One region of the Simiaoa sp. genome, then DNA from elsewhere that is predicted to be linked to it. Evidence: predicted binding sites of a transcription regulator. Region 1 holds the regulator's gene; each other region holds the start of a gene.
What was found. The regulator HrcA, encoded in region 1, represses chaperone genes, less so after heat shock. The targets are predictions, from matches to a motif close to TGTTAGCACTCNNNNNNNNNGAGTGCTAACA.
Positions count from the first base shown of each region.

Region 2: a site for HrcA is predicted at 1,471-1,501, ahead of htpG (molecular chaperone HtpG). Genes of this name have one in related genera too.
Region 3: a site for HrcA is predicted at 1,496-1,526, ahead of groES (co-chaperone GroES). Genes of this name have one in related genera too.

Region 1 is NZ_JBOKRY010000032.1:23,280-26,568, reverse strand. It holds gene ACTRDR_RS10960 (DUF2142 domain-containing protein) at 1-658, shown strand, start outside; gene hrcA (heat-inducible transcriptional repressor HrcA) at 810-1,838, shown strand; gene grpE (nucleotide exchange factor GrpE) at 1,864-2,457, shown strand; gene dnaK (molecular chaperone DnaK) at 2,531-3,289, shown strand, end outside.
Region 2 is NZ_JBOKRY010000012.1:70,326-73,614, forward strand. It holds partial or broken gene ACTRDR_RS06630 (hypothetical protein) at 1-216, opposite strand, end outside; gene ACTRDR_RS06635 (peptidylprolyl isomerase) at 270-1,394, shown strand; gene htpG (molecular chaperone HtpG) at 1,597-3,289, shown strand, end outside.
Region 3 is NZ_JBOKRY010000016.1:1,167-4,455, forward strand. It holds gene ACTRDR_RS07560 (formate/nitrite transporter family protein) at 326-1,189, shown strand; gene groES (co-chaperone GroES) at 1,577-1,861, shown strand; gene groL (chaperonin GroEL) at 1,949-3,289, shown strand, end outside.

The sequences.
Region 1 (3,289 bases):
CCTGATAGGAATCGGCTGGTGGTTCATTCGAAGTTATATTGTACTGGACGGAGATCTGTTAGGGCTTGCCACCCGGGAAAAAATGGCAATACAGTATGCGATAGAGAGCGTGAATCCTCTGACGATGCAGACCTATCAGTCCATGGGATATACAGTATTCGAAATGTTCCGGGAACGTTATACCTTGTCCGGACTGTTTCACAGTTTTGTAGGGGCATTCGGTTCTATGTCCATATATGGCTCCATCTGGCTGTATCGGGCATATAAAGTTTTTTTTGCCGCAGGCATTGTGGGAGCGCTTCTGTATCTGATCCGCTATAAAGTGCGGAGGAAGATATCCGGAAGAGAATGGTTCTTTCATATAAATATGTTGTATTGCATTTTCATGCCGGTTTTTCTGACGATTTATTATGCATATACCACGGATTATCAGAACCAGGGACGTTACCTGCTCCCGGCACTGCTTCCGTTAATGTATTACATGATAAAAGGGATTCAGAAGCTTTCGGAAATCAGCTTCAGAGGCAGGACTTTTCCGAGATGGCTGGTAAATGCAGGCATTGCGGTATGCTTTCTGATCATTATCGGAGGCACAATAGATATGGTATATGTACGGGCGCTTCCCGTATATTTGGAGACAGGACTGGTACTGGAATAGTGCCGGTTCTGTTTTTATATTTTATTAATAATCTTTAGAATTATTTTCCGGAAAATCGGTTGACAATAATACCCGGTAGTGATATTTTAGGGTAAGAAGATGTTAGCACTCCTTTTAGATGAGTGCTAATAATCCCAAAGGGAGTGATGGAATGCAATTGGATGACAGAAAAACAATTATATTGCAAGCCATTATCCGGAACTACTTGGAAACGGGAGAGCCGGTAGGCAGCAGAACCATTTCGAAATATACGGATCTGAATTTAAGCTCGGCAACCATTCGGAACGAGATGTCAGATCTGGAGGAGATGGGTTATATCATACAGCCCCACACTTCCGCAGGAAGAATTCCGTCCGATAAGGGATATCGCTTCTATGTGGATACCATGATGGCGACCAGAGAGCAGGAAGTCAATGAGATGAAGGATATGCTCTTAGAGAGACAGGATAAGCTGGAGAACCTGTTAAAGCAGGTAGTTAAGACTCTGGCTCAGAACACACAGTATGCCACCATGATCAGCGCTCCGCAGGTACATCACAACAAGTTGAAGTTCATCCAGCTGTCCCGGGTAGATGCCGGACAGATTTTGGCAGTCATCGTTGCCGAAGGTAATGTGATCAAGAACAATATCCTGGCGGTGAATCAGGAACTGGATGATGAGACAATGCTGAAACTGAACATCCTGTTGAACACACACCTCAATGGATTGTCCATGGAGGAGATCAACTTAGGGATGATCGCAGCGATGAAGCAGCAGGCCGGAATCCACAGTGAGATCGTCAGTGAGGTGATCGATGCCGTGGCAGATGCCATCAAGGCAGATGAAGACCTGGAGATCTACACCAGCGGCGCGAACAACATTTTCCGGTATCCGGAACTGGCAGATCAGTCCAAGGCAAGTGAACTGATCAATGCTTTCGAGGAGAAGCAGCAGTTAGGCGGTCTGATCCAGGAATCCCTGGCAGACGAAGGCAGCACAGGTATTCAGGTGTACATCGGAGACGAGACACCGGTGCAGGGCATGAAGGACTGCAGTGTTGTGACAGCTACTTATGAATTAGGCGAAGGCATGAAGGGAACCATAGGAATCATAGGTCCCAAGAGAATGGATTATGACAAGGTCATCGGAACGCTGAGAACCGTACAGAACCAGTTGGATGACCTTTACCGCAAAGAATAGACAGATTCCAGAAAGGAAAGTAAGAATGGCAGATCAGGAAAAAGAAATATTAGAGGAAGAAATGGAACAGGATCTTTCAGATGCCGAAGAGCTGAAGGAAGAAGAGACAGAAAATGAGGAGCCCGTGAGCAAGGAAGACAAAAAGGCAGCAAAGAAGCAGGCGAAGTTCAGCAAAAAGGAAGATTCCTACAAGGAGAAGATCGATCAGCTGGAAGACAGAGTAAAGCGTCAGATGGCAGAGTTCGAGAACTTCCGTAAGAGAACCGATAAAGAGAAACAGGCAATGTTCGATACCGGTGCCAAGAGTGTGATCGAGAAGATCCTTCCGGTAGTAGATAATTTTGAAAGAGGTCTGGCAACGGTTCCCGAGGAATCCAAAGAAGATCCTTTTGTAGACGGTATGAACCGTATCTACAAACAGCTGATGACAGAGCTTGAGAACATCGGTGTAAAACCCATCGAGGCAGTCGGACAGGAATTCGACCCGAATCTTCATAACGCAGTGATGCAGGTGGAGAGCGATGAGTATGAATCCGGTGTGGTAGCCCAGGAACTTCAGAAGGGCTACACATATCATGACATGGTCGTAAGACACAGCATGGTAGGCGTTGTTCAATAATTTGATTATCACATTTTTTTGAAAATAGAAACTATAAAATGAAAACAGAGAATAAAAACAGGAGGAAAATATTATGAGTAAGATTATTGGTATTGACTTAGGTACAACCAACAGCTGTGTAGCTGTTATGGAAGGTGGTAAACCCACCGTTATCGCAAATACAGAAGGCGCAAGAACCACACCCTCTGTTGTAGCATTTACCAAGACCGGTGAGAGACTGGTCGGTGAGCCTGCAAAGCGTCAGGCAGTTACCAACGCAGAGAAGACCATCTCCTCTATTAAGAGAGATATGGGTACTGACCGTGGCCGTACCATCGACGGCAAAAAGTACTCTCCTCAGCAGATTTCCGCTATGATCCTGCAGAAGCTGAAAGCAGATGCAGAGAGCTATCTGGGTGAGAAAGTTACCGAGGCAGTTATTACAGTTCCCGCATACTTCAATGATGCTCAGCGTCAGGCTACCAAGGATGCAGGTAAGATCGCAGGCCTGGATGTAAAGCGTATCATCAACGAGCCTACCGCAGCAGCACTTGCTTATGGCCTGGACAATGAGAAAGAGCAGAAGATTATGGTATACGACCTTGGTGGTGGTACCTTCGATGTATCTATCATCGAGATCGGTGACGGTGTCATCGAAGTACTGGCTACCAACGGTGATACACACCTTGGCGGTGATGATTTCGATAACAAGATCATTCAGTGGATGCTGGATGAATTCAAGAAGGCAGAAGGTGTAGATCTGTCCGGCGATAAGATGGCTATGCAGAGACTGAAGGAAGCAGCTGAGAAGGCTAAGAAAGAGCTGTCCAGCGCAATGACCACCAACATTAAC
Region 2 (3,289 bases), on a different contig from region 1:
ATGAGCTTGCTCATAAGTGGGTGAAAGACCTTATGACCCGCCCCGATATGAGCATAAAAGTGGGATGATAATCCCACGATATGCGAATATTGGGTAGGGTGCTATGTGCCAGTGGCACATGTCTAGCACGGACCGAAGCGGAGCGGAGAAGAGGGAGTGCGTAGCACGGAACAATCCGTAGGCATCAAAGTCGGGGGCTTTTGACCCCGACATCATTTTAAAGCGTTCAGAGGAAATGAAAAAAGAGAACTGTAAAGGCAGGAAATGAAATGTTTTTTTATGATAAAGAAAATAATAGCAAAAATAATAAAAAAAATAGGGAAAACAGAGGGAAGAAGCAAGTAGCAGCGATGTTGGTTGCAGGAGTACTTGGAATGAGCATGGTCGTGGGACTGACCGCTTGTGGCGGGGATGACGGCACCAAAGTAGTATTTACCACGGGATTAGGTAAAAACGAGGTGTTCCGGATCGGAGATGAGTCCTGCTCTAAGGCAGAGATCATGATCTATCTGACTACGACACAGAATCAGTATGCGAATGTCTACGGAACGGAGATCTGGAACACCTCCTTAAATGGTGTGACACTGGAGGATAATGTCAAGGAGACGGTACTGGCACGGATCGCACAGATCAAGACCATGTATCTGCTGGCAAAGGAAAAAGAGGTCACGTTAGATGAAGCCGAGGAAGCAAAGGTCGTCCAGGCAGCGCAGGAGTATTATTCTTCCCTGAATGACACAGAGATCGAGACCATGGGTGCCACGGAGGAAATCGTGGAGAAGCTGTACCGGGAATATGCCATGGCGGATAAGGTCTACCGGCTGATCATTCAGGATATCAATCCGGAGATCAGCGATGACGAGGCACGCAAAATTACGGTGCAGCAGATCTTTTTTGCAACAGCATCCACGGATATGGACGGTAACTTAAAGCCCTATTCGGAAAGTTCTATCCAGAAAGCTTACGAAAAAGCCTGTGAGGTGAGAGCCATGGCGGTGGACGGAGAACATGATTTCACGGAGCTGGCTTCTAAATACAGTGATGATTCCGAGATCACCTATTCCTTCGGCAAGGGGGAGGCGGAGAGTGCCTACGAGGAAGCAGCATTCAATCTGGCAACGGATGAAGTGAGCCAGGTCGTCAAGTGTGAGCGGGGCTATTACATTATCAAATGCATCAACACCCTGGACCGGGAAGAGACAGACGCCAATAAGTTAAAAATCGTGGAAGAGCGGAAGCGTGAAGTCTTCGGACAGGAGTATGACAGCTTTGTGAATACGCTGGTGCGTCAGCTCAATGACAAACTGTGGGATGAGATCACCCTGATCACGGACGAGCAGGTGACCACGGATAACTTTTTTGATGTGTATGCAAAGTATTTTCCGGAGGAGTAATCCTTAGGATCACCATACGCTTTATTAAAATTTTAGAATTGCGGAAACACTGATAAATACTGGACTTTCGGCAGATTGTTAGCACTCGTTGTAAATGAGTGCTAAATTTGTCTTGACTTTTTAATTTTGCAGTCCTACACTTAGAATCAGTTAGATAACAGTCAGCCATGACTGTGCAATTATAGAAAAGGATGTGGTAAAAATGGCAGCAAAAAGCGGTAGCTTATCAATCAACAGTGAAAACATTTTTCCGATTATTAAAAAGTGGTTGTATTCCGATCACGACATTTTTTACAGAGAGCTGATCTCCAACGGCTGCGATGCCGTAACCAAGCTTAAAAAGCTGGACATGATGGGAGAATATACCCTGCCCGAAGGCTATAAGGGACGTGTGGATGTCATCGTGGATCCCGAGAAGAAGACACTGACCTTCAAGGATAACGGTCTGGGCATGACCGCCGACGAAGTGGAAGAGTATATCAACCAGATCGCATTTTCCGGTGCTACGGATTTCATTGAGAAATATAAGGACAAGAGCAATTCCGACCAGATCATCGGTCATTTCGGACTGGGCTTCTATTCCGCATTCATGGTAGCGGATGAAGTACATATTGATACGTTATCTTACAAGGATGGCGCCAAGGCAGTGCACTGGGAGTGTGACGGCGGCACTGAGTTCTCCATGGAAGACGGAGACAAGACCGATGTCGGTACGACCATCACTCTGTTCTTAAATGAAGACTGCCTGGAGTTCTGTAATGAGTACAAAGCCCGTGAGGTAGTGAAGAAGTATTGTTCCTTCATGCCTACGGAGATCTATCTGTCCAAAGCGAACACCAAGGAGACCCAGATCATCAAGGAAGAGGAAAAGCTTCCCGATGATGAAGTTCTCGAAGAAATCGAGCCGGAGAAGAAGGAAAAAACAGAGGGCGAGAATGCAGAAGCTGAGGCAGCAGAAGAACCCAAGAAGCTGAAGATCAGAAAGCGTCCCGAACTGATCAACGAGACACAGCCTCTGTGGACCAAGCATCCCAACGAGTGCACCAGGGAAGAGTATCTGGACTTCTACCGCAAGGTATTCCAGGATTACAAGGAGCCTCTGTTCTGGATCCACCTGAACATGGACTATCCTTTCAACTTGAAAGGTATTCTGTACTTCCCGAAGATCAATATGGAGTATGAGTCCATCGAGGGTACCATCAAGCTGTACAACAATCAGGTATTCATCGCAGATAATATCAAGGAAGTCATTCCAGAGTTCCTGCTGTTGTTAAAGGGTGTCATCGACTGCCCGGATCTGCCTCTGAATGTATCCAGAAGTGCATTGCAGAACGACGGATTTGTCAAGAAGATCGCCGAGTACATTACCAAGAAGGTAGCGGACAAGCTTGCCGGTATGTGCAAGACTGACAAGGAAGAGTACGACAAGTACTGGGATGACATCAGCCCCTTCATCAAGTTCGGCTGCCTGAAGGATGACAAGTTCTGCGAGAAGATGAATGATTACATCCTCTTCAAGAATCTGGACGGCAAATATCTGACGTTGCCCGAGTGCCTGGAGATCAAGCCTCAGGATGAGGAAGAGAACAAGGAGAATGCCGTAGACGAGAACGGCAACAAGGTAGAAGCCGAAGTCGTAGAGGACAAGGCGGAAGATGAGGCTTCCGAGGAGAATGCCGAGGAAGAGAAGAAGGAGAAGATCATCTACTATGTAACGGATGAACAGCAGCAGAGCCAGTACATCAATATGTTCAAGGCTGCCAAGATGGATGCTGTGATCCTGACCCACAATATCGATCAGCCCTTCATCTCCCAGTTGGAGCAGAAGAACGAGGGAATCAAGTTCCAGCGTATCGATGCGGATGTGACCGATGCCCTGAAGTCCAAGACTTCCA
Region 3 (3,289 bases), on a different contig from region 1:
GGCGGGAAACCTGCAGCCACTTTAATTGTGTAAAAGGGGAATTCTTCCGGAAATCTACTTATATAAGCGGTTCGGCTCTCACCGAACATGTTTAGTATAGTACACAATTTGGCTTTTGTCTACCACTTTTTTGCAAAAATCGGCAAAAAAATTGCAAAAATAATTTTGCTTAGAAAACAAAGTGCAGAAGAAAATGAGAAAAATGTATATAATCAGATACATACTGGGAAAAGCTTGCTTTTCTGCGCAGCTTTCGTGTAATATAGGCGTTATATGAGTATGAGAAAGTACGGCAGATAAGGGCTGTACGGAAATGAGGGAATCTATGGAACAGCATTTTAATACCCCGTTGGAAGTCATTGATAACAACATGAAAGCAGGAGAGGGCAAGGCGCATCTTCCCCTGGGTAAGATGATCCTGTTAGGCATTATGGCAGGTGCGTTCATCGCACTGGGCGGAGCTACCAGCAGTACCGCAGCACATGCCATTGACAATGTAGGTCTGGCACGATTCGTGGCAGGCATCATCTTCCCTGTGGGACTGATGATCATTGTATTTGTGGGCGGAGAACTTTTTACCGGTAACTGCTTGATCGTCATGGATGTGGTAGGCAAAAAGGTGACCTGGTTCGAATGTATCCGCAATCTGATCGTGGTTTACTTCAGCAATCTGATCGGTGCGCTGATCATTGATACCCTGATTTATTTTTCCGGTAATCTGGATTACACCGGTGGGCTTTTGGGTGCCTATGCCATCAAAGTGGCAGTCGGCAAGGTAGGCATTTCTCCTCTGAAGGGAGTCACCTCCGGCATCCTGTGCAATATTCTGGTATGTATTGCGATCCTGATGGCAGCGGCAGCTACGGATATCGTAGGTAAGGTCTGGGCGATCTTCTTCCCGATCATGGCATTCGTAGTCGGCGGTTTTGAGCACTGTGTTGCAAATATGTTCTACATTCCCGTAGGCATGATGGCTGCACAGAATCCCGCTTATGTGGCAAAGGCACAGGAAGCTTACGGCCTGACCGCCGAGCAGATCCAGGGACTGACAGTGCTTCACAGCCTGAACAACTTTATTCCCGTTACCATCGGCAATATTTTAGGTGGAATGGTATTCGTAGGAATCCCCTGCTTCTTTATCTATAAGAAGAAGTGGCAGAAATGGCATGAGGAGTCTAAGACCGCATAGGGCGAGTGGGTCACATAGTAAATACAGAGCAGAACAGGAGCAGCTTGGGATGATCATAGGACCCCAGGCTGCTTTTTGCTTATACGATGCATCAGATATAAATCATGCTTGCATAGGAGTTTGCAGAGGATGATCCGGATATGGATTTTCAGAATTATAAACGAAATATTAAATCGCATTTTCAGACATGTAATATAAAAATAGCAGAAAACAAGAGAAAAAACGAGAAAATAAAAGAAATCGCATTTTAAACAACTGTGAATGCGTTTGAAAATCTCGGCATATAAAACTAATATAAGCTATATAGATTAGCACTCAACAAAAATGAGTGCTAACAAATGAAGAAGAGTAATATGATATTTAAATAGTTATAAGGAGGCAATTGTCATGAATTTGAAACCCTTAGGTGACAGAGTAGTATTAAAACAGTTAGTTGCAGAGGAGACTACCAAGTCCGGTATCGTGCTCCCCGGTCAGAATAAGGAAAAGCCCCAGCAGGCAGAAGTTGTTGCTGTTGGCCCCGGCGGTGTTGTAGACGGCAAGGAAGTAAAGATGGAAGTTAAGGTTGGCGATCAGGTCATCTATTCCAAATATTCCGGAACCGAAGTAAAGCTGGATGACGAAGAGTACATCATCGTTAAACAGAGCGATATCCTTGCAATCATTCAGTAATTGTAACTATTCTGAATAGTTACCAGTAATTGCAAAGACCTAAAAAGAAATTAAGACTAAGAACAAATAAATTGGAGGCTGATTATTATGGCAAAAGAGATTAAATACGGCGCAGAAGCCCGTGCAGCATTAGAGGCTGGTGTTAACCAGCTGGCAGATACCGTAAGAGTAACTTTAGGACCCAAAGGAAGAAACGTAGTACTGGATAAGTCCTTCGGTGCACCTCTGATCACCAACGATGGTGTTACCATTGCAAAAGAGATCGAGCTGGAAGATGCATTCGAGAACATGGGTGCACAGCTGGTAAAAGAAGTAGCTACCAAGACCAACGATGTAGCCGGTGATGGTACTACAACCGCAACCGTTCTGGCACAGGCTATGGTAAATGCAGGTATGAAGAACCTGGCAGCAGGTGCTAATCCCATCATCCTGAGAAAAGGTATGAAGAAAGCAACCGCATGTGCAGTAGAAGCCATCGGTAAGATGAGCCAGAAGGTAAACGGTAAGGAGCACATCGCAAGAGTAGCAGCAATCTCCGCAGGAGATGAAGCTGTAGGACAGCTGGTCGCAGATGCTATGGAGAAGGTAAGCAACAACGGTGTTATCACCATTGAAGAGTCCAAGACCATGCAGACCGAACTGGATCTGGTAGAAGGTATGCAGTTTGACAGAGGTTATATCTCCGCTTACATGGCAACCGATATGGATAAGATGGAAGCAGTTCTGGATAATCCTTATATTCTGATCACTGATAAGAAGATCTCCAACATTCAGGAGATCCTGCCCCTGTTAGAGCAGATCGTTCAGTCCGGCGCTAAGCTGTTGATCATCGCTGAGGATGTAGAGGGCGAGGCACTGACCACCCTGATCGTCAACAAGCTGCGTGGTACTTTCAATGTAGTAGCTGTTAAGGCTCCCGGCTATGGTGACAGAAGAAAAGCTATGCTGGAGGATATCGCAATCCTGACCGGCGGTACCGTGATCAGTTCCGAGCTTGGTTATGAGCTGAAGGATACCACAATGGATATGCTGGGCCGTGCAAAATCCGTTAAGGTTCAGAAAGAGAACACCGTGATCGTAGACGGTGAAGGCGACAAGGAAGCATTACAGTCCAGAATCGCACAGATCAAGAAGCAGATCGAAGAGACCACTTCTGATTTTGACAGAGAGAAGTTACAGGAGAGACTGGCTAAGCTGTCCGGTGGTGTTGCAGTCATCCGTGTAGGTGCTGCTACCGAGACCGAGATGAAGGAAGCTAAGCTTCGTCTGGAAGATGCACTGGCAGCTACCAGAGCAGCAGTAGAGGAAGGTATCATCTGTGGCGGTGGCTCCGCATATATTCATGCATCCAAGGAAGTTGCCAAACTGGCAGCTACTCTGGAAGGTGATGAGAAGACTGGTGCAGGCATCGTCCTGAAAGCACTGGAA